One region of the Shuttleworthella sp. MSX8B genome, then DNA from elsewhere that is predicted to be linked to it. Evidence: predicted binding sites of a transcription regulator. Region 1 holds the regulator's gene; the other holds the start of a gene.
The links. The regulator NrdR, encoded in region 1, represses ribonucleotide reductase genes. The targets are predictions, from matches to a motif close to CACAANATNTTGTG.

Region 1 (10,449 bases):
TGGAGGAGCCCGCCCGTTTTGTCCCTGATATGGCGGAAGCGGGCGCTGATATTATTACCGTGCATGCCGAGGCGACAAGGCACCTGGATCGAACGATCGCGGCGGTCAAAGAGCAGAAGGTCATGGTCGGTCTGGCTCTAAATCCTGCCACCTCCCTCGATGTCCTTGAATATGTCCTGCCTCAGCTGGATATGGTTTTGCTCATGAGCGTCAACCCGGGCTTTGGAGGGCAGGAATTTATCCCGTATACGATTGACAAGCTCCAGCAGCTGCGCCAGATGATGGACAGGCAGGGGCTGGATATCGATATTGAGGTAGACGGCGGGATCAACCTGGAAAATGTCACAGATGTCCTGAACGCCGGGGCCAATATCATTGTGGCAGGCTCCGCGGTCTATCGCGGCGACGCCGCCGATAATGTGCAGAGATTCCTGGAGATTATGGGGTAGATAGTTTCATGCGAGTGTGGATTGTCAGCGGCGGAAGCCTGGATGAGGGATTTGTGAGGAAAATCCTCGGAAAAGAGAATAGAGATGATCTGCTGATCGGGGCGGATCGCGGAGCCTGGTTTTTATACCGGCTGGGGCTCCGGCCTGACTATCTGATCGGAGACTTTGATTCGATTGACGATGATGAGCGGCAGGCTCTGGTCAGCTGGCAGCTTCCGCTTTCGGTTCTGCCGACACACAAGGATGATACGGATACGGAGGCGGCCCTGAATCTGGCGCTGCTCTTAGATCGGGAGCACTATCAGAGACTTGATCCGACGGAGCGCAGGATTATGGACCTTAAGGAGCTGCCGAAGGGAGCAGGGGAATATCAGATTGATTTTATTGGCATTCTGGGAGCGACAGGAAGTCGGCTGGATCATGTCTTCGGCGCGGTGGCCATTCTGGGCCAGGCTCTGAAAGCGCGGGCAGGCCGGGGGATTCCCGCCTGTATCTTAGACCCGGACAACCGGATCCGCATGGTGGATTCCGGGCATCCCCTGTCTGTGACCAAGGAGGAAGAGTGGGGACAATATCTGTCTGTGATTCCCTTTGGAGGTCCCTGTCTGGGGGTGACATTACGAGGAGTATCCTATCCCCTGCAGGACGCGCGGATGGACCTCTTTTCTTCCATGGGCGTGAGCAATGAGATTGTCGATCGGGCGGAGATTTCTCTTGAGCAGGGTTATCTTCTTGTGCTTGAGAGCCAGGACTAGGATTTGGCGCGCAAAAAGGGATGGGCTTTGCCCCGGTTCTCTTCCTGTGCTTGAGGGCAGAAATCAGGCAGGTTGCTTCTGCGTTTTTTGAAAATGAGGTGAGATAAGTGCTTGGAATTGTTGATGTCGGCGGAGGAACAAGAGATATCTTTGGCGCGGGGCTTCTGGATTATTTTATGGAGATCGGCCTGCGCGTCGATTACTTTATCGGAGTTTCGGCAGGCAGCGCCAACGGAATTTCCTATCTGGCAGGTCAGAAGGGACGCAATTACAAATTTTACGCGGACTATGTATTTCGCAAAGAGTATATGGGGATGGGACAGCTTCTTCGGAGGGGGTCTATCATTAATCTTGACTACGGCTACGGCAAACTCTCGAACCGGGGAGGGGAATATCCCGTTGACTATCCGGCATTTGCCAAAGACCCCACCCTCTTTGAGGTAGTGGCAACAGATGCAGACACGGGGAAGCCGGTCTACTTCAACCGGAATCATATCTGCCAGGACGACTACGATGTCCTCAAAGCCTCATCCTGTGTTCCCGTGGTCTGCAGACCATACCGGATCGGCAATTACCGTTACTATGACGGCGGTATTTCCGATCCCATCCCCTTTAAGAGGGCCTTTGCGCAGGGCTGTGACCGCATCCTGGTCATCCTGACCCGACCTAAGACATTGATGCGCACTGGAAAATCAGATCGAGGCTACGCAAGATTTCTCAAGTATACGCATCCTAAGGTGGCCAGGAAGCTGGCCGATCGGGGTTATCTCTATAATCGTCAGCTCAGACAGCTGCAGAAAGAGGAGCAAGTGGGAAGAGCTCTGGTGCTTGGGCCGGATGATATCAGCGGGCTGAAAACCCTGACCCGAGATCTGGAGAAATTGGATGCCCTGTATCAGGAGGGATATGCCAAGGGGAAGGTGGCGGAAGAATTCCTGAGGGGAGTCGGCGGAAATCTTCGCGGATGAGAGACGTCCGGTCTTTGTCTGTGTCGACCGTGAAGATCAGGTTCTGGCCTATGCCTGTGTTGACCGTGAAGATCAGGTTCTGGCCTATGCCCGTGTTGATTGTGAAGATCAGGTCCTGACCTATGCCTTCTGTGTGATGAAGGAGACCCGGGGAGAGGCGGTAATGGTCGATTATTTTCTGTCACTAAAAAGAGGAGGTCCCTTTGGACCAGCTGGCCTGCAGCTGCCCTGGGAGGGAACTCCTCTTTTTTGCGCGCCCTACGGCGCGCCCTTCTAATCGCCGATTGTAGATTGAAGAAATTTTCCTGGCCATCGGTTGATGGATCGATAAAATCTTCCTGGCCGCCGATTAGCGGATCAATGCAATCTTTCTGATCGCCAATTAGCGGATTAACGAAATTGTTCTAATCACCGGTTGGCAGGTCGATGAAATTATGCTTTATGACCCGCAGTCATCTTATGACCGCTCCAGATACAGAGAATCGCGGCAATCAGCATGATGATCGCAGTGTATTTATGGCACTTGAAATAGTTCATATTTATTACTCCCTTCCGTCTTCACTGATGACCGGAGTCATACTGTAAAGTCCGATTGCGATGGTAGACATGTTGTGAAACAGAGAAGCTGTGGCCGGAGATAGAAGGCCGAGAGCGCCCAGGGCAATCAAACTGCCGTTAAAGCCCATAATGGTCCGGTAATTCGCGTGGATCCGGTCAAAGAGCCTGCCGGCGATCCGGCGGATGGTAACCAGATTCTCCAGGGACCCGTCAGAGATGACGATATCCGCGACCTCTCTGGCAATTGCGGCTCCGTTGGAGACAGCAAAACCGACGTCCGCCTCCGACAGGGCAGGGGTGTCATTGATTCCGTCGCCGACCATGATAACCTGTCGCCCCAGATTGTGTTCCCTGCGAATGAAGGCGGCCTTATCCTCAGGCAGAACTTCCGCGTAGTACTCGTCGATGTTGAGCCGACTGGCGACAGCGGCGGCCGTATTCTTATTATCGCCGGTCATCATGCAGACCTTGCTGATACCCAGAGCGTGCAGGCGGTCGATCACATCAGCGGCCTCTTCGCGAATGGGGTCGTCTATGCAGAGAACAGCTGCCAGCTGTCCGTCCACGGCCAGATAAAGAGGAGAGTATTCCCGGGGGATATGCTCATAGCGCTTTCGGTCGAGGTCAGAGATCTGGATTTTCTCATCCTCCATGATGAAATGGTGACTGCCGATCACGGCCCGCTTTCCGTCAATGGTGGTCGCGATGCCGTGCGCCACGATGTATTCCACTTTGGTGTGCGCCTCGGCATGGGTGATATGACGGCGTTTGGCCTCCTTGACCACAGCGTTGGCAATGGAGTGGGGGAAGTGCTCCTCCATACAGGCCGCCAGACGCAGGGCCTCTGTCTCATTCCAGTCCCCAAAGGTGACAATGTCGGCCAGACGGGGACTGGCATGGGTCAGAGTGCCTGTCTTGTCAAAGACGATGGTCTGTGCATGAGCAACCGCCTCCAGGTATTTTCCTCCCTTGACAGAGATGTCGTGTCGGCTTGCATCCCGCATAGCGCTCATGACCGCAAGAGGCATGGAGAGCTTGAGAGCACAGGAGAAGTCCACCATAAGAAATGCCAGGGCTCTCGTGACGTTGCGGGTCAGGGCGTAGGTCAGTCCTACGCCGGCAAAAGCCCAGGGAACCAGTCCGTCCGCCAGATGAAAAGCGTTGTTGACCGTATTGCTCTTGAGTTTTTCAGAGTCCTCAATCATCTTGATGATCTGGTCATATTTTCCGCTGCCCATTCCCTTGGTCACAGAGCAGACTAGCTCGCCCTCTTCTACAACTGTGCCGGCGAATACAGTGGAGCCGGCCCTCTTGAAGACGGCAGCCGGTTCTCCGGTCATGGACGCCTGGTTGACACTGGCCTGTCCGGAGATGACCGTGGAATCAAGAGGAATGACGTTGGAGGTCCGAAGGATGATTCGATCACCCGGCTTGATGTCCTTGACAGACATCAGGACTTCATCGCCGTCCTCTGTCTGCACCCAGACATGGTCTACGTGCAGGCTCATCATCTCGGCCAGATCGTCGACAGATTTCTCGTGGGTCCAGTCCTCTAAGATGTCACCGATATGCTGCAGAAAAATGATACTTCCCGCTGTTCCGATGTCTCCGCGTACCAGAGAAGTGCCGATGGCGGCCGCGTCTAAAACGGAGACTTCGATTTTCCAGGACAGGAGAGACTTAAGGCCCTTGATGAAATAGGGGAGAGCATGAATCACTGTGATAGCTGTGTTCAGGCCCACCGGGAAGAAAAGGCTGCGAAAGCCCTTGGCCAGTACGCTCCAGACCAGTTTCTCCTCGTACTTGCGCTGCATGGCTCGGCTGGTGTGCTCGGGGACAAGAGATAAAAATGCCTCGTCCTCATAGTTGAGAGCAGAGAGGAAGTCAATGACCTTGCGGCGGCTGCCCCTCTGATAGGAGATGATGGCATCCCCGGTGCGGTCATAGACCTTGACTGATTTGACGAAATCCTGACTGCGCAGACTGTATTCGACAAGATCTGCCTGATCGAGCGTCATGCGAAAGCGATCGATGTGCACACGCATGCGGCCGGAGGATTCATGCAGGATCTTACAATTCATACCTTATTCCTCAGCGTCAGCTGCGGCGTCCTTGCGGGCGGCCTCGAGCTCCTCAAGGTGTGCTTTGGCCTCCTCGATCTTGGCCTTGGCGTCAACGATGGCCTTCTTCTCAGCTTCGTGAGCCCGCTTTTCATTGATGTCCTGCGCGTCGGCATAAATATCGTCACAGTTCTCCTTGAGGCTTGTGGCGGTCTTCATCACACCTTCCTTACCTCTGAGAGCGGCAGCTGTGCAGTGGGTATATGCCTTCTTTAAATCATCGCTCTTTAAGATGCTGATACCGGCTGTGCCAAAGATCACGCCGCCTACAAATAATCCGATTTTTCCCCAATGAGACATAGGAAATCCTCCTTACATGGAAAATGAGCTTTTTTGCTCAAAATTGATTGTAACGCTCCTATTGTAACACGAGTTTTATGGCAGGCAAGTTCGAATTATCCTATGAGACCGGTACACTGAAATCTGGACAGGAGATAGCTCTTGACAGACGGGGAAAAGCGGATAAGATATATGTTAGCTAAAGCTAACTCTGACACGATAAAAGACATTAAAACCTGTGTCTATGAACTTCAGATTTTGCCATGTGGCCTGCAAAATCGTCAGGGACCTAATATCTGCTTATACCTGTAGACAGGAGAGGAAAATGCCGGAGCGATATCTCATTGAACATTGCGCGCCCACATTGGCCGCAATCAAGACAGGGAATCTCTTTTCCATTTCGGTTTATTCGAGGGAGGAGGCCTATCAGGAGGCAAGGGAAATCAACCGGGTTCTGAGGAGACGGGGGCTTCGGGCCATCCCGGTCAAACGGAGGGGGAATCGAGCGCTGATTTACCTGTACCGGCCGGCATTTCTAAAGCGTGATCTCCTGGACCCGGAAGCCGCGGAAATCCTGCGAAAGCGGGGATATTGCCCGGGAAATACGCAATCCTGTCTGACACAGCTTCTGCAGCATCTGGCAAATGACGAGGACTTTCCCCATGAAATCGGCCTCTTTTTGGGATATCCGCCGGCGGATGTCCGGGGATTCATTCAGAGTCCCAGCCGGGGCGTCCAGTGCGTCGGTTATTGGAAGGTGTATGAGAACCGGAATCGGGCGGAGGAGACATTTCAGAGATACAGACAGTGCTCACTCTGCTATCGACGAGAGTATGAGAAGGGGGTGACCCTGGAACAGCTGGCAGTGCAGTCATAAACCTTGCCGGAAGACAGGGGCCTGACCTTGATCTGGCAGTAAAAAAAGTGGGTGAGACCGAATGACAGTGATAGGATTTCACAATCCAGACGAAAAATACGGCTTTTTAAGCAACTGGTATCTGTCCCATTTCACTGTTCAAGGAACAGAGTTTTTATCTATGGAACAGTATATGATGTATCAGAAGGCTGCCTGCTTCTATGATGAAGATATTGCTTCTCAGATAATGAAAACGGAAGATGTGGCCAAAATTAAGCAGCTTGGCCGTGCAGTCAGTGGATATGATGATCACGTCTGGAATGGCATTAGGCAGATTGTTGTTTATGAGGGGCTAATGGCTAAATTCTCTCAGAATCAGGAACTAAAGGAGCAGCTAATGGATACTGGTGGCGCGATTCTGGCTGAATGTGCAGTCAGGGACAGAATATGGGGCATAGGCTTATCCATGACAGACCCGGATCGCCTTGATAGAAGCAAATGGAAAGGACAAAATCTGCTTGGATATGCGTTGATGATGGTCAGGGACAGGCTCTAAACGCTGTTCCCAAGAATAATTACTTTGAGAAAGAGGAGTTCAACTGCTATACTATGGTAGTTTGTTGGACTCTTCCTTTTTATGCCGGCCATATGAGCGGAAATAAGGGAAGAAAGCCGCGGTGAATCAAACAGTCAAAGGAGAGCGGAAAAAGGTATGAAATTAGGTATCGTAGGACTCCCGAATGTGGGGAAAAGCACCCTCTTTAATTCATTGACCAAGGCGGGAGCGGAGATGGCCAACTATCCTTTCTGCACCATTGATCCCAATGTTGGGGTGGTGTCGGTTCCCGATGAGCGTCTGCGTGTTCTGACAGAGATGAATCACTCCAGGAAGACCATTCCGGCTGTTATTGAGTTCGTCGATATTGCGGGACTGGTCAAGGGAGCCTCCAAGGGAGAGGGCCTTGGAAATCAGTTCCTTGGCAATATTCGTGAGTGCGACGCGATCGTACATGTGGTTCGCTGTTTCGACGACGGCAATGTCATCCATGTTGATGGTTCGGTAGACCCCATCCGGGATATTGAGACCATCAATCTGGAGCTTCTCTTTTCGGACATGGAGATTGTTGAGAGGCGCAGGGCCAAGGTGGGCAAACAGGCCAGAAATGATAAGACCGCCCGCAAGGAGGCGGAATTGCTCAACCGTCTCTACCAGTTTTTAGAAGAGGGGAATATGGCCTCTGCCTTTGAACCCGCGGATGAGGATGAGGAGAAATACTTCAGGCAGTATGACCTTTTGACTGCCAAGCCGGTGATTTACGCGGCCAATGTCTCCGAGGACGACATGGCAGATGATGGCGCGAACAATGCTTACGTCAAGCAGGTGCGCGATTACGCAGGCGAGCACGGGGCACAGGTCTTCGTGGTCTGCGCCCAGATGGAGGCGGAAATCTCCGAGCTGGAAGACGACGAGCGGCAGGCCTTTCTGGAGGATCTTGGCCTGAAGGAGTCCGGACTGGATAAGCTGATTAAGGCTTCCTATGAGCTTTTGGGCCTGATCTCTTACCTGACGACCGGTGAGGACGAGACCCGGGCTTGGACCATCACAAGAGGGACGAAGGCTCCTCAGGCCGCGGGCAAGATTCACACGGATTTTGAGCGGGGCTTTATCGCCGCTGAGGTGGTCAAGTATAAGGATCTGATGGAGCAGGGGAGCATGCATGCGGCGAAGGAGGCAGGACTTGTCGGCCTCCAGGGCAAGGAATATGTGGTTCAGGACGGAGATATCATTAATTTCCGCTTCAATGTATAAGGGAGGATCAAGCTATGAAATGTCCATTTTGCGGCAGCGACAACACCAGAGTAATTGACTCCAGGCCGGCGGATGACAATACCTCTATCCGCAGAAGAAGGGTCTGTGACGACTGCAATAAGCGCTTTACCACCTATGAGAAGGTGGAGACGATCCCCCTGATTGTCATCAAGAAGGATAACACCCGGGAGCAGTATGACCGCAACAAGGTGGTCGGCGGCATTATCCGCGCCTGCCATAAGCGCCCGGTCTCTATAGATCAGATCAACAAGCTGGCGGATGAGGTTGAGGCCGCAATCTTTACGGGAGAGGGCAAGGAAGTCGAGTCGACAATGATTGGCCAGCTGGTCATGGACAAGCTGTCTGAGCTGGATCCGGTCGCCTATGTGCGCTTTGCCTCCGTCTATCGTGAATTTAAGGATGTGGACACCTTCATGAATGAGCTGGCGAAAATGCTCAAGGATGAGAAGAAGTAAAGTTGGCAAAATTTGAGCGCAAGGCGAGGAGCGGAAGATGAAAATCGCAATCGGCAATGACCACGCGGCAACGGCCCTGAAATTTGAGATGATGGATTATCTGGGAAATCTGGGGCATGAACTGGTGAACTTTGGCACAGACGAGGACGCCAGTGTCAATTATCCGGATTATGGAGAGGCAGTTGCCAGGGCGGTCGCAAGAAAAGAGGTGGATTGCGGGGTCTTGATCTGCGGTACCGGTATCGGCATTGCCCTTGCGGCGAATAAAGTAGAGGGAATTCGTGCGGCCAGCGTTTCCGACCCTGTCTCTGCCCGCCTGGCCAGAGAACACAACGATGCCAATATCATCTGCTTCGGGGCCCGCATTGTCGGCCCTGAAATGGCCAGGGCAATCCTGGACGCCTATCTTGGGGCGGAATTTCTTGGGGGCAGGCATGCAGACCGGGTTCGCCTGATTCATGAGATTGAGAAACGCACGATCGAGGGTCGGGAGCTGTGAGCGCAGGGGAGAAGTCGGATTTGTGCGCAGGGAGTGCATCGGCGTCGAGCAGAGATACACCGGTGTCGTACAGAAAATGCACCGATGTCGCACAGAGAAGACGCCGGCGCAGCGCGCAGAGGATAGGCTGCCGTAGACAGAGAAATAGGCCGATGCGCACAGCGGATGGGCTTTGGATGGGCTTGCTTGCGCGTCTTTTGGCTTTTCGCTATAATAAAGTGCAATCTGTGGATTTTTGAGCACGTGTGAATCAAGGGTTCATTTGCATCAAATATAAGGAGGATCATCACAATGGTAACAGCAGGCGATTTCAGAAATGGTGTTACAATCGAATACGACGGCAAGGTGTGTCAGGTTATCGAGTTCCAGCACGTAAAACCCGGGAAGGGAGCCGCTTTCGTCCGCACCAAGCTCAAGGACATCAAAAACGGCGGTGTTGTTGAGACCTCCTTCCGCCCAACGGAGAAGTTCCCCGCTGCGCATATTGACCGCAAGGATATGCAGTATCTCTACAACGATGGAGATCTCTATTACTTCATGGATGTTGAGACCTACGATCAGATCGCCCTTGCCAAGGACGCAATAGGAGACGCGCTCAAATTCGTCAAGGAGAACGAGATGTGCAAGGTGATCTCCTATCAGGGAGAGGTATTTGCCGTCGAGCCTCCTCTCTTTGTTGAGCTGGCTGTTACCGAGACAGAGCCCGGTTTTGCCGGCAATACCGCGCAGGGCGCGACCAAGCCGGCGACAGTGGAAACCGGAGCCCAGGTCCAGGTTCCCCTCTTTGTTTCTACAGGCGATGTCATTCAGATTGACACCAGAACCGGCGAGTATCTGAAGCGCGTCTGAGAGAGCAAGAGCCCTGTATCACAGGTTTGTTATGAGATTGGGAGGGCACTCGGAGATCATCCGGGTGCTTTCTTTAACTGGAAATGTCGCTTGACACTCCAGATAGGCTTATAGTATATTATCCAAGTCGGCGATAGAGCCAACAGGCTGGCGTGGCACAGATGGTAGCGCACCTCATTGGTAGTGAGGAGGTCACGAGTTCGATTCTCGTCGCTAGCTTTGTAACTCGTTATGGACGAGAGAAGAAAAGGGGCTGTTCCGCGGGAAACTGCGGGCGGTTCCTTTTTTCTCACCTCTATTACAGATGAGTTTTTGGGTCAGACTTTGAGAATCTTCTTTGTAGGGAACTTCTTGAAGATGAAGACATCGAATTAAGAGCTGAGCGAGCCTTTTGCAAATGAATCCGAGGAGGTAGACTGATGGATAAGATCCCTTTTTTGACCAGGGAAAAGGCAGAAGAAATTGCGGCCAGGTATCCCACGCCCTTCCATGTATATGATGAAAAGGGAATCCGACAGAAGGCGCGTGACGTGCGGGAGGCCTTTGCCTGGAATCCGGGCTTCCGCGAGTACTTTGCTGTCAAGGCGACCCCCAACCCCTTTCTGATCAAAATTCTGCAGGAATACGGCTGCGGGACGGACTGCTCTTCGCTGAGTGAGCTCATGCTCTCGGACGCCATTGGTCTGAAGGGGCATGAGATTATGTTCACTTCTAATGACACTCCGGCGGAAGAGTTCCGCTATGCCGCTCAGATCGGGGCTATCATTAATTTTGATGATATCAGTCACATTGATTTCTATGAGAGGGAGGTCGGCCCCCTGCCGGATACC
Region 2 (10,449 bases), on a different contig from region 1:
GAGTCTGTCGCCGTGCTCAAGAGGGAGGGTAAGCTGATTGCGCAAATGCCCCTGCAGCTGTCTCTGGCTCCTCTGTCAGAGAAGACCATCGAGCTTCCGATTCCGATTCCTCAGGAAGAGGGAGAGTATGTGGAGGAGATTTCTTTCCGGCTCAGGGAGGACAGAGCCTGGGCCAAAGCAGGACACGAGGTTGCCTATGGACAGGGAGTCTATGGGGCATTTGACAGCAGCGTCCTGCTGGCGAAGAGGGCATATGCACCAAAAGACAGCTGCGTGTCAGGAGATGGCAGTGAGATAAAAAGTGGCTGTGAACTGGAAAACGGCGAAGCCCTGCCTGACAAAGCTGTAGCGAAAAATCAAGAAGAAAATGCGGATGAAAAAAAACGACCACAGGGCAGACAGCGTCTGGTTGGAGATGGAAAGAGCAAGCTTCGTGTCGCCAGGGGCTGGATGAATACCGGCGTTTACGGAGAGGATTTCTCCGTCCTCTTCTCCGGGCGCTTCGGGGGAATAGTTTCCTATTGCTACAGGGATAAAATGCTCTTTTGCGATATTCCCCGCCCTAATTTCTGGCGCCCCATGACAGAGAATGATCTGGGGAATATGCAGCCCCTCCGGTCAGGCCAGTGGAAGATCGCCAGCAGCTTTTCCTCTATGATGAAGGAACACGGCAGGGCGGCTGACTACTATCGATTTGAGGAGCTGGAGGATTCTGTCAGAGTGACCTACACGTATCACCTGGCCACAAGCCCGAGCCGGGACTGCTTTTTGAGCTACCGGGTTTATTCAGACGGCAGCGTGGCTTGCCATTTGGAGGTGGAGCCGACAGCGGAGATCGGTCAGCTGCCGGAGTTTGGCCTGCTCTTTACCATGGAAGCCGATTATGAGAAACTGCGCTGGTATGGAAGAGGCCCCCAGGAGACCTATGCGGACCGTCCGCATGGGAAGCTTGATCTCTTCTCCAATCGGGTGGCGGACAACATGGCCAGCTATCTGCGTCCCTCTGAGTGCGGCAACAAGATTGACGTCCGCTGGGCTGAGTGTATGGATACAGAGGGGCATGGCGTTCTTTTTGCGATGGCTGACAGTCCCTTCCATTTCTCAGCTCTGCCCTATTCTCCGGATATGATCGACTGTGCCCAGCACGCCTATGAGCTACCCCGGGTGGATAAGACCTGGATTCGGATTTCCAGAGCCCAGATGGGGGTAGGCGGCGATGACAGCTGGGGCGCTCTTGTACATCCGGAATACTGCATCGACAACAGCAGGAAGCTGGAGTTTAATTTTATCTTCCGGGGAATTTGAGGGGACAGGGATCCGGGGAGATGAGCAGCTGCTCTTGACGGCTAGATTTTGCGCCTGGCAGGGATTGAATTATAGGAAAAAATCCAATACGATAGAGGAGGTCTTATGAGAGGCCTCTTAAGGGCGGCCGTGGCGGAATTGGCAGACGCGCAAGATTTAGGTTCTTGTATCTTTCCGATGTATGGGTTCAAGTCCCATCGGCCGTATATTTTATGACATCAACGAAAGCAGTCACCTGTCTTGCAGATGCTCATCGAGAGCGAAGGCAAGCGCGGGTGGCTGTTTTTGTGGCGATGGCTATAGAATTGATACCTGTTCAAGCAGGCAATATCCAGAATTGCGTCAAATTAACACACAATTCATGCGACACATAACATATGAGGACAAAGAGGTCAATATAGGAATATGATGTATTAAAAGAAAAAACGAATACAATATCTAGTGCTTTTTTGTGATACTTGTACATAGACAAGAAATCGGCAAGCCCCTATAATGATTCTCGTACGACAAATTGATTATGATATTGATACAGTTTTTGGACGAAAACGGGGAGGAAGAAATGTACGACGAGAGTCTGGATGGAAACATGGATGAGAGCAATCACATGGTCTATGTGATGAAGCGCTCCGGGGAGCGCGTGCCCTTTGATCTGGACAAGATCATCAAGGCGATTCAGAAAGCCAATAACGAGGAGGGAATTGTCTCTGAGCGGCTGACTGAGGGCGAGATTGCAGGTATGGCTTACGGCATTATGAAGGATGCCGAGAATACCGGTCGCGACCTGTCAGTTGAGGAGATCCAGGATAAGGTGGAAGACGCCCTCATGGGAAGCGGCAAGCACAAGGTGGCCCGTCTCTATATCACCTATCGCTACAAGCATAACGAGATGCGCAAGATGAGCGCAATCGATCAGAAGATCGCCGGTGTTGTCGAGCGGGAGAATGAGGAGGTCAAGCAGGAGAACTCCAACAAGAACCCGACCGTTCTGTCTGTCCAGCGTGACTATATGGCCGGGGAGTGGTCCCGCTACTACACCAACCGCTATCTGCTTCCGGAAGATATTGTGGCGGCCCATAAGAACGGGATCATTCATTTTCACGATGCCGATTATTTCGCCCAGCATATGCACAACTGCTGTCTGGTGAACCTGGATGATATGCTGCAGAACGGGACCTGCATTTCCGGCACCCATATCGACACGCCCCACAGCTTCGCGACGGCCTGCACGGTCGCTTCGCAGATCGTGGCCCAGGTGGCATCCAGCCAGTATGGCGGACAGACCATCACTATGTCTCACCTGGCGCCCTTTGTCGATGTCAGCCGCAGGAAGATTCGAAACCGTCTGAGTGAGGAACTGGCAGAGGCCGGTGTTGAGATCTCTGAGGATAAGTTCAACGAGCTGGTGGAGAAAGAGGTTCGCAAGGAGGTTGAGTCCGGCTGCCAGACCATCCAGTACCAGCTGATTACCCTCCAGTCCACCAACGGTCAGGCTCCCTTCGTCACAGTCTTCATGTACCTGCATGAAGTACCTGAAGGCCGTCAGCGTGATGACTTGGCTATGGTCATTGAGGTGATGCTCCGCCAGAGAATCCAGGGAATCAAGGACCGCAGAGGCAACTATATTACGCCGGCATTTCCCAAGCTCATCTATGTCCTGCAGGACGACAATGTGGAGGAGGGCAGCAAGTACTTCTATGTGACCAGGCTGGCTGCGGAGTGCACCGCTAAGCGCATGGTGCCCGATTATATCTCCGAGAAGAAGATGCTTGAGTACAAGGGAGATGTCTATCCCTGCATGGGCTGCCGGAGTTTTTTGACACCGGACCGCTTTACGGATGCCGGGGTTGGCAATATCGGCAAGGCCGGCAATTACGATGAGAAGAAGCACAAGTACTATGGACGCTTCAATCAGGGAGTTGTCACCATCAATCTGGTCGATGCAGCCTGCTCCTCTGGAGGAGACGAAGAGCTCTTCTGGAAGATCATGGAGGATCGGCTGGATCTCTGCCACAGGGCCATGCGGCTTCGCCATGAGCGTCTTCTGGGAACGCCATCGGATGTGGCGCCCATTCTCTGGCAGGACGGCGCCCTGGCCCGTCTGGAGCCCGGGGAGACCATTGACAAGCTTCTCTATGACGGTTATTCCACCATGTCTTTGGGCTATGCGGGACTGGCGGAGTGCGTCTTCTATATGAGGCATGTCTCTCATACTTCTGACGCCGGAAAAGAGTTTGGCCTGGCCGTCATGCAGATGCTCAACGACAAGTGCAACGAGTGGAAGAAGATCGAGAACATTGACTACTCTGTTTACGGGACGCCTCTGGAGTCCACTACCTACAAGTTCGCCAGGTGCCTGCAGAAGCGCTTCGGCAAGATTCCTCATGTCACGGATAAGAACTATATCACCAACTCTTATCATGTCCATGTGGCAGAGGAGATCAATGCCTTCGACAAGCTGTCCAAGGAGGCCGAATTCCAGGTACTGTCTCCGGGCGGGGCCATCAGCTATGTCGAAGTCCCGGATATGCAGTCCAATATCCCTGCCGTGCTGGCAGTCATGAAGCACATTTACAATACGATTGTCTATGCGGAGCTCAATACCAAGAGCGATATGTGCGAGGTCTGCGGATTCGACGGGGAGATTCAGATTGTCAGGGATGAGACAGGCAAGCTGATCTGGAGATGTCCCAACTGCGGAAATACCGATCAGGCTCTGATGCATGTGGCCAGAAGGACCTGCGGCTATATCGGCACCCAGTTCTGGAACCAGGGAAGGACAGCCGAGATCGCGGACCGGGTGCTGCATCTGTAAGGGAAGGATGTGCATAGCTGATATGCCACAGGGATGATGCAGAGGAAAAGTTAGGAACGGTCTTTTCTTCAGGAGGCCGGACAGACAAAGGAATTATAAATGACAAAGAGGGATATGCCGGTCAGAGATGGCAGGATATCCCTCTTTTTATTTTATAAATATGGAATGCTCGCGTAACGAGCATTCCATATTTGATTTCTGTATAAAGAGGAAAACCAGCATATCTAGATAAAAGCGAAAGAGTATGTTTCATAAATCGTAGTTCGTAGTTTGCAAAAAACATTTTTTATATGTTTGTGAAAAATACATTTTTTATATTACTTTACAAAAAAACAAATAGATGCTATTTTAAAGAAAAAGCAATATACAAATCATCATAGATGTATAAATAGGGAAGGCGATCGGTCTTTGTTGTGGAGGGACTTTGTAGAAAGGAGGTATGAGAAGAACTAGAAGAGGAAATTAGTCAACAACAAAATGGTAACTTTTGGAGTTTATGAACTGATTTCTAAAGTCATGGAGGTCAAGTTATGATGAAAAAACTTTGTAAGTTATGCCTGGTATTGTTTTTGATGATTCCGATTTTTGCTTGTATTCCGGTTCAAGCAGAAAATTATAAATTTGCAGGAAATGAGAAAACATTTTTGTTTGCTGTTCCAGGAGGAGGATGGGCAAGTGCAACGATCAGGATTCGTTACACCGAATATCATCGGAAATGGGGGAGAGATACGCAGTTTTACAGTCGCGAGCGTAGTATTTTATTTAGAAGAGCATATGCGACCTCAGCGCCATATAGTAGAGATGGGGTGGTCAGACATTCTAATGGAAGAACTTTTCTTGTATGGTCACAGCAACAGGCCATGTATGGCTCGCCATGGCAATTTTGCTCATGCTATAAAAATACGGATAAGGTTTTACTAGACAGGAAAACAAATGTTAAAGGACTGATGAACGCGTCGGTTCATTGTAATGGAAGTATTGTTCCCATTAGAACAATAAGCACAACAATGTCACTGTGGACACATTGAAGGAGGGAGGGGAGAAGATCATGAAGTGTAAGAAGTATATCTTGCCAGGAATTCTGATTGGATGTTTGCTTTTTGGAGGCATTGTTATTGCGAGTCGTGATGATTTTTTCTCTGTTGCAAAGGTAGGGGATTTTGCGAAGACACTTCGTCGAAATATCGAAGAAGGAGACACAGGAGAGATCCTCCTGAGAGGAGAACACGTGTCTGTTCAAAGGGATCAATATGAGCAGAGCAGGAAATTCTATTTAGCGACAGGTCTGGGAGAGAAAGAGGCAAGCGAGAGTGCTCTGGTCTACTGTAAGGAGTTCAACAGTCTCTACCATGAGGCGATCCGAAAGAACTACGATGTGTCTGATGGTGAGCTGGAGAAATATATTGATGAAATGAGAGAAAACTTTCATTCGGCAAATGTTTCGCCGGAGTCCGTACAGATTTATAGGGCGATTCTGAAGCAGTTCGACAGTGAAGACCAGTATTGGGAGTATCAAAAGAAGGTGTATCAGAAGCAGCTTCCAATCGAGAAGATGAATCGGGATCTGGAGGAGGAATTCTATCAGAAAAATCCGCAGGCTTCTTCCGAAGACTGGGAGAAAGAATTCCAGAAAATAAAAGATGAGCTTGTCCTCAAAGAGAATTTTCATAACTGACCGGGCAGCAACGAACCCGGGAGACCCAAAACCATAGCATAAAAGGGGAGGATATTCAGCCTGTCAATGGCTGAATATCCTCCCCTTTTCCATTCCATTCACGCTCATGGAAGACTCGAAATACGCGGGAAGCATGAATTCATTGTTGTGGTTTATGGGACTGTGTTGCGGTTCATGGGGCTATGGGCCGTAATGAAGGAGCCGCTCACATATGTCCGTCCCGGTGCATGGAGAACTTGTCCATGGGATAGTGTTTCAGATTTTCCAAAACCTTGCGGTCGTCCGCCTTGTGCAAAAGGGCGGCCCGGGCCTTGTTGATCTCCATCTCCGTCTTGTGCTTGGAGGGGCCGCCCACACAGCCGCCGGGGCAGACCATCCCCTCGACGAAATCGGCGTCCAGCTTGCCCACCTTGAGCAGGGTCAGAGCCTTGCGGCACTCGTCACCGCCGGCGCAGCGCATAAGCTTAATGTCGTCAGTGTCCTCGCCCCGCTCCTTCATGCACTCAATAACAGCGTTGGCAACGCCGCCGGAGCTGGCGAAGCGCTTGCCCCAGATCGAGGCCTCCTGATAGGGATCGTCAACCGGCTTGGGTTCTACTCCCTTGGAGCGGAGCAGGGCGCGGAATTCTCCATAGGAAATGACCCAATCGGCGGTATCGGGAACGGAGGTATCCTGTGACTCCGCTTTCTTGGCGATGCAGGGTCCGATGAAGACCGTCACACAGCCGGGATGGGTGGCCTTGAGATAGCGGCTGACAGCAGTCATGGGGGAGACCGTCGAGGACATATTCTCCTTGTACTGGTCGGGGAAGTGCTTTTGCAGCATGCGGATAAATGCCGGGCAGCAGGAGGTAGTCATCTTGCGGCCCTCCTTGCGGGCCTCAGACCATTCCAGAGCCTCATAGGCAGCTGTCATGTCGCCGCCAAGGCCGACCTCAACCATGTCGGAGAAGCCGATTTCCTTCAGAGCATTGCGAAGAGAAGCCATGGTAATTTCCTCGCCGAACTGCCCCTCGGTGGCGGGTGCGCACATGGCGATTACTTCCTTGCCTGCCTTAATGGCCTTGATGATCTGGACCAGATAGGTCTTGGAACCGATGGCGCCGAAGGGACAGGAGTGGATGCAGTGACCGCAGGAGACGCATTTCTCCTCATCGATCTTGCAGAATCCGTACTCGTCGAAGGTGATGGCTCCGACCGGACAGGCCCTCTTGCAGGGACGGGTCAGGTGAACAATGGCCTCATAAGGGCAGTTCTTAGCGCACTGCCCGCACTCCTTGCACTTGGCCGGGTCGATGTGCATGCGCAGGTCTCCCTCGCTGATCGCTCCGAACTTACAGGAATTGATACAGGCCTTGCCCAGGCAGAAGCGGCAGTTGTCCGTGACGGTATAGGTCTGCATGGCGCAGTCGTCGCAGGCCGGGTCAATGACCTGAATGATATTGTTGCTCTCGCGGTTGGGAGAGGGGCAGAGGCCCTTGGCCAGGCGGATGCGCTCCCGGACAATCTCTCTCTCCTTGTAGACGCAGCAGCGGTATTTGGCCTTGGGACCGGGGCTGATCTCATAGGTCACCTTCTCCTCGTTCTCCGGAGTTAATTGATCAGCCCAGGCCAGTCTGGCGATTTCCTCCATAATATGGTGCTTGAGCGAGTTGATATTCTGATCGTTCTTAACCATAAGTCTCCTCCCATAAAATCTAAACCTAACTGCATTATAGCATAGGAGTCTCGATGAAATGAGATATACGTGTATCTTTGCATATGCATCTGATAAAAAAATAACAGAATATCCCGCGGATGAAAGCATTTGCGGCATGTCGAAATCCTATGGGCAATCCAAGGGCAGGTTGACCGGGGCTCTGTGAGAGTGATACGATTCTAAGGTTCATTTGGCAGCGAACGAATCATGAAGAAGCGATCGGTTGCGGATCATTATCATCAATGGATCGTCTGATTTATGACCGACAGGTCCTGGGCAGAGCCACATGCTTTGGACAGGGATTTATGGGAGAAAATATGGGATTTCTGTTTGTCGTTCAGAGCGCGGCTCTGGGTGTAGGCCTGGCTATGGATGCCTTTTCGGTCTCCATGGCCAATGGTCTGGCCTGCCCGCACATGAGCCGGGGCAGTATGGGAAAGATTGCGGGGACATTTGCCTTCTTTCAGTTTCTTATGCCTATGCTGGGCTGGCTTGCAGTGCACATGCTTGTCCGGTATTTCGAGGCTTTTGAGAAGGCGATTCCCTGGATTACTCTCTTTCTTCTGGGCTATATCGGCATTAAGATGATCTGGGAGGGAATTCATAGGCAGGAGGATCAGGAAGCAGAGGAGCTGTCAGGGATCAGTCTGGCCATGCAGGGAATTGCCACATCCATAGATGCCCTCTCGACCGGTTTCGCCTTCGCTTCCTTCAGCTTGGTCAAGTCCCTCGCGGCATCCCTGATCATTGCTCTGGTGACCTTCCTGATCTGCGCGGCTGGAGTCTTGATCGGCAGGAGATTTGGAATGAAACTGGCGGATAAGGCAGCTGTTTTCGGCGGCCTGGTACTGGTTGTGATCGGACTGCTGATTTTCCTCGATGTTTTCTGACGCAGTTCGTCGGATGGATTCTGTCAGTCAATGCAGTCTGTCTGTCAAAGAATCACAGATGCTCGGAGGATCCTCTGTCAGACGCGCGGAGGAACCTTCGCTCAGGAAGAGATGATCGTCAGATACAGGAGAGGAGGATACGGGAGATCTGTTTGACCATCACGGAATAGCTTCATGTGCGGGCAGGGCAATCTCCACCAGATCAGGGAAATATTCCCGCAGCAGATTTGCTCTGTGGGCGGTGAAAATGACTGCTCTGCCGGATCGCATATTCGAAATATAGTGCAGGACTTTCTGCGCATTCTTCTGATCCAGCCCGGTCAGGGGCTCGTCGAAGAGGAGGACAGGGGCGGCCGAGATGCAGGCTCGGGCAATCGCCACCCGTCTTTGCATGCCGCCGGAGAAATCACAGACGGGGATCTCCGGGTGGAAATCCTCACAGTCGAAGAGAGGAGCCAGGAGACGGGCGGCGGCCGGTCGGCTGATGCGCGCGGGATCAAGCAGGCGGAGATTATCTTCTGCGGAGAAGTCTAAGACAAGACGATTCTCCTGAAAGACAATGCCGGCGTGTCCGGCTTTTTTTAATATAGCCATAAGGAGGCTGGTCTTGCCGGAACCGGAGGGTCCGGTCAGAACATAGGTCCTGCCCGGGAGAAAGGAATAGGAGAAATCTTCCAGGATAGTCAGATCTTCATAGCCGATGCGAATATGATCCAGACAGAGGGGATAGAGATTAACTGCGCCGGACGGGATCTTGCGGGAGGGGGGATCGAATGAGGGAAAAGGACTTGCATGCATTTTCCTTTGCTTCGGTAGGATGATTGCCCGGAGCAAGGCAATCCAGCCCTTTTCCAGGAGCCAGGAGAGGAGAATGATGACGGCGGTCCAGGCCAGAAGCTGACCGGTCTCCAGGTAGATCTTGGACCGATAGAGGGCATTGCCCAGGGAGAGAGATGTCTGGCTGATGACTTCGGCGGCAACGCCGGACTTGATCCCCATGCCGATGGCTAAGGAGAAGGCGGAAAGCAGAGCGGGGAGACTTTCGGGCAGAAGAATGTAGCGCAGTCGGCTGAAGCGGGGAAGACGAAAAGCCGCAGCCATTTCCTGCATCTGCGGATCCAGAGCATCCAGAGCCTGCAGGCTGTTGATATAGAGAATAGGGAAGGTCACTAAGAGACTGATGACCAGGGCGATATTGTCACTTCCGAACCAGATCAGAAGGAGAATGACGAAGGCAGCTACAGGCACAGCCTTGATCATAGTGACAAAAGGGGAGAGGAAGTCTCGAACCAGATGACTTCGCCAGGAAGCGAAGGAAGCCGACAGGCCCAGCAGGCTGCCGAGAAAGATTCCCCCCGCGATTCGCAGGAGAGAGAATAAGACGCTTTTGGTGAATATGGGGTTTGCAGACAGGCGAACCAGTTCCCTTCCGGCAGAAAGAGGACCGACCAGAAGGATCTCATTGTGAATCATCAGGCTTGCCGCCTGCCAGAGGAGAAGCCAGATAAAGATATAGATTGCCTTGCGCAGGATAGAATGTTTTTTCATGGGTCTATTTTATGATGAGAATTCCGGATTTTTCAAATGCTTCATGACAGTACAAGGAAAACTCTTTGCCGCCCTAAAAAGCGGACGCGATTTTAAGGTAGATTTAAGCCCTCCCCGCTATAACATAGCTAGTTACAGAGAGGAGGGCCTTATGACAACTTCCGCAAGAGCGTTCATTGTAATTGCCGTGATCTGTATGCTGGGATCCCTGATCCTCACGTCCCTGTAGATGACGGAATGAAGAGCAGGAAGCCAGGGAACAGAACATGGAAATGTGAACCGGATCTGCGCCTGCCGGCATCAGTAAGCCAGATAGTAGAAGTCATCCGCGGGCAGGCTGCCGCCGACAGACTGGGGATTGGCGTCGTGGAGAACCTTGAGATAGCCGGAGAGAGAAGTCTTCATCTCCTGGCCGACGACGGATTCAATGCTGCAGTGGGGGATGGCATTGGCAGCGATGGTGGGATTCTCAATGATTCCGTAATCGCTGACCAGCTTGGCGGAGTCGGGATCATTGTTG

Region 2: the regulator NrdR is predicted to act here: its motif matches at 1,736-1,749, upstream of nrdD (anaerobic ribonucleoside-triphosphate reductase).

The regions. Positions count from the first base shown of each region.
Region 1 covers NZ_JAQT01000033.1:159,328-169,776, reverse strand. The annotation lists gene rpe (ribulose-phosphate 3-epimerase) at 1-449, shown strand, start outside; gene HMPREF1508_RS08485 (thiamine diphosphokinase) at 458-1,204, shown strand; gene HMPREF1508_RS08480 (patatin-like phospholipase family protein) at 1,312-2,172, shown strand; gene HMPREF1508_RS10435 (hypothetical protein) at 2,309-2,449, shown strand; gene HMPREF1508_RS08475 (heavy metal translocating P-type ATPase) at 2,715-4,811, opposite strand; gene HMPREF1508_RS08470 (DUF6110 family protein) at 4,815-5,150, opposite strand; gene HMPREF1508_RS08465 (DUF3793 family protein) at 5,455-6,006, shown strand; gene HMPREF1508_RS08460 (NADAR family protein) at 6,068-6,541, shown strand; gene ychF (redox-regulated ATPase YchF) at 6,698-7,795, shown strand; gene nrdR (transcriptional regulator NrdR) at 7,810-8,271, shown strand; gene rpiB (ribose 5-phosphate isomerase B) at 8,309-8,770, shown strand; gene efp (elongation factor P) at 9,062-9,619, shown strand; tRNA gene HMPREF1508_RS08435 (tRNA-Thr) at 9,766-9,838, shown strand; gene HMPREF1508_RS08430 (diaminopimelate decarboxylase) at 10,039-10,449, shown strand, end outside.
Region 2 covers NZ_JAQT01000034.1:1,333-11,781, forward strand. The annotation lists partial or broken gene HMPREF1508_RS08730 (glycoside hydrolase family 2 TIM barrel-domain containing protein) at 1-1,305, shown strand, start outside; tRNA gene HMPREF1508_RS08735 (tRNA-Leu) at 1,429-1,511, shown strand; gene nrdD (anaerobic ribonucleoside-triphosphate reductase) at 1,865-4,117, shown strand; gene HMPREF1508_RS10270 (hypothetical protein) at 4,648-5,145, shown strand; gene HMPREF1508_RS08750 (hypothetical protein) at 5,346-5,792, shown strand; gene HMPREF1508_RS08755 (4Fe-4S dicluster domain-containing protein) at 5,998-7,470, opposite strand; gene HMPREF1508_RS08760 (manganese efflux pump MntP) at 7,734-8,381, shown strand; gene HMPREF1508_RS09740 (ATP-binding cassette domain-containing protein) at 8,541-9,929, opposite strand; gene HMPREF1508_RS10440 (hypothetical protein) at 9,973-10,158, shown strand; gene HMPREF1508_RS08775 (ABC transporter substrate-binding protein) at 10,230-10,449, opposite strand, start outside.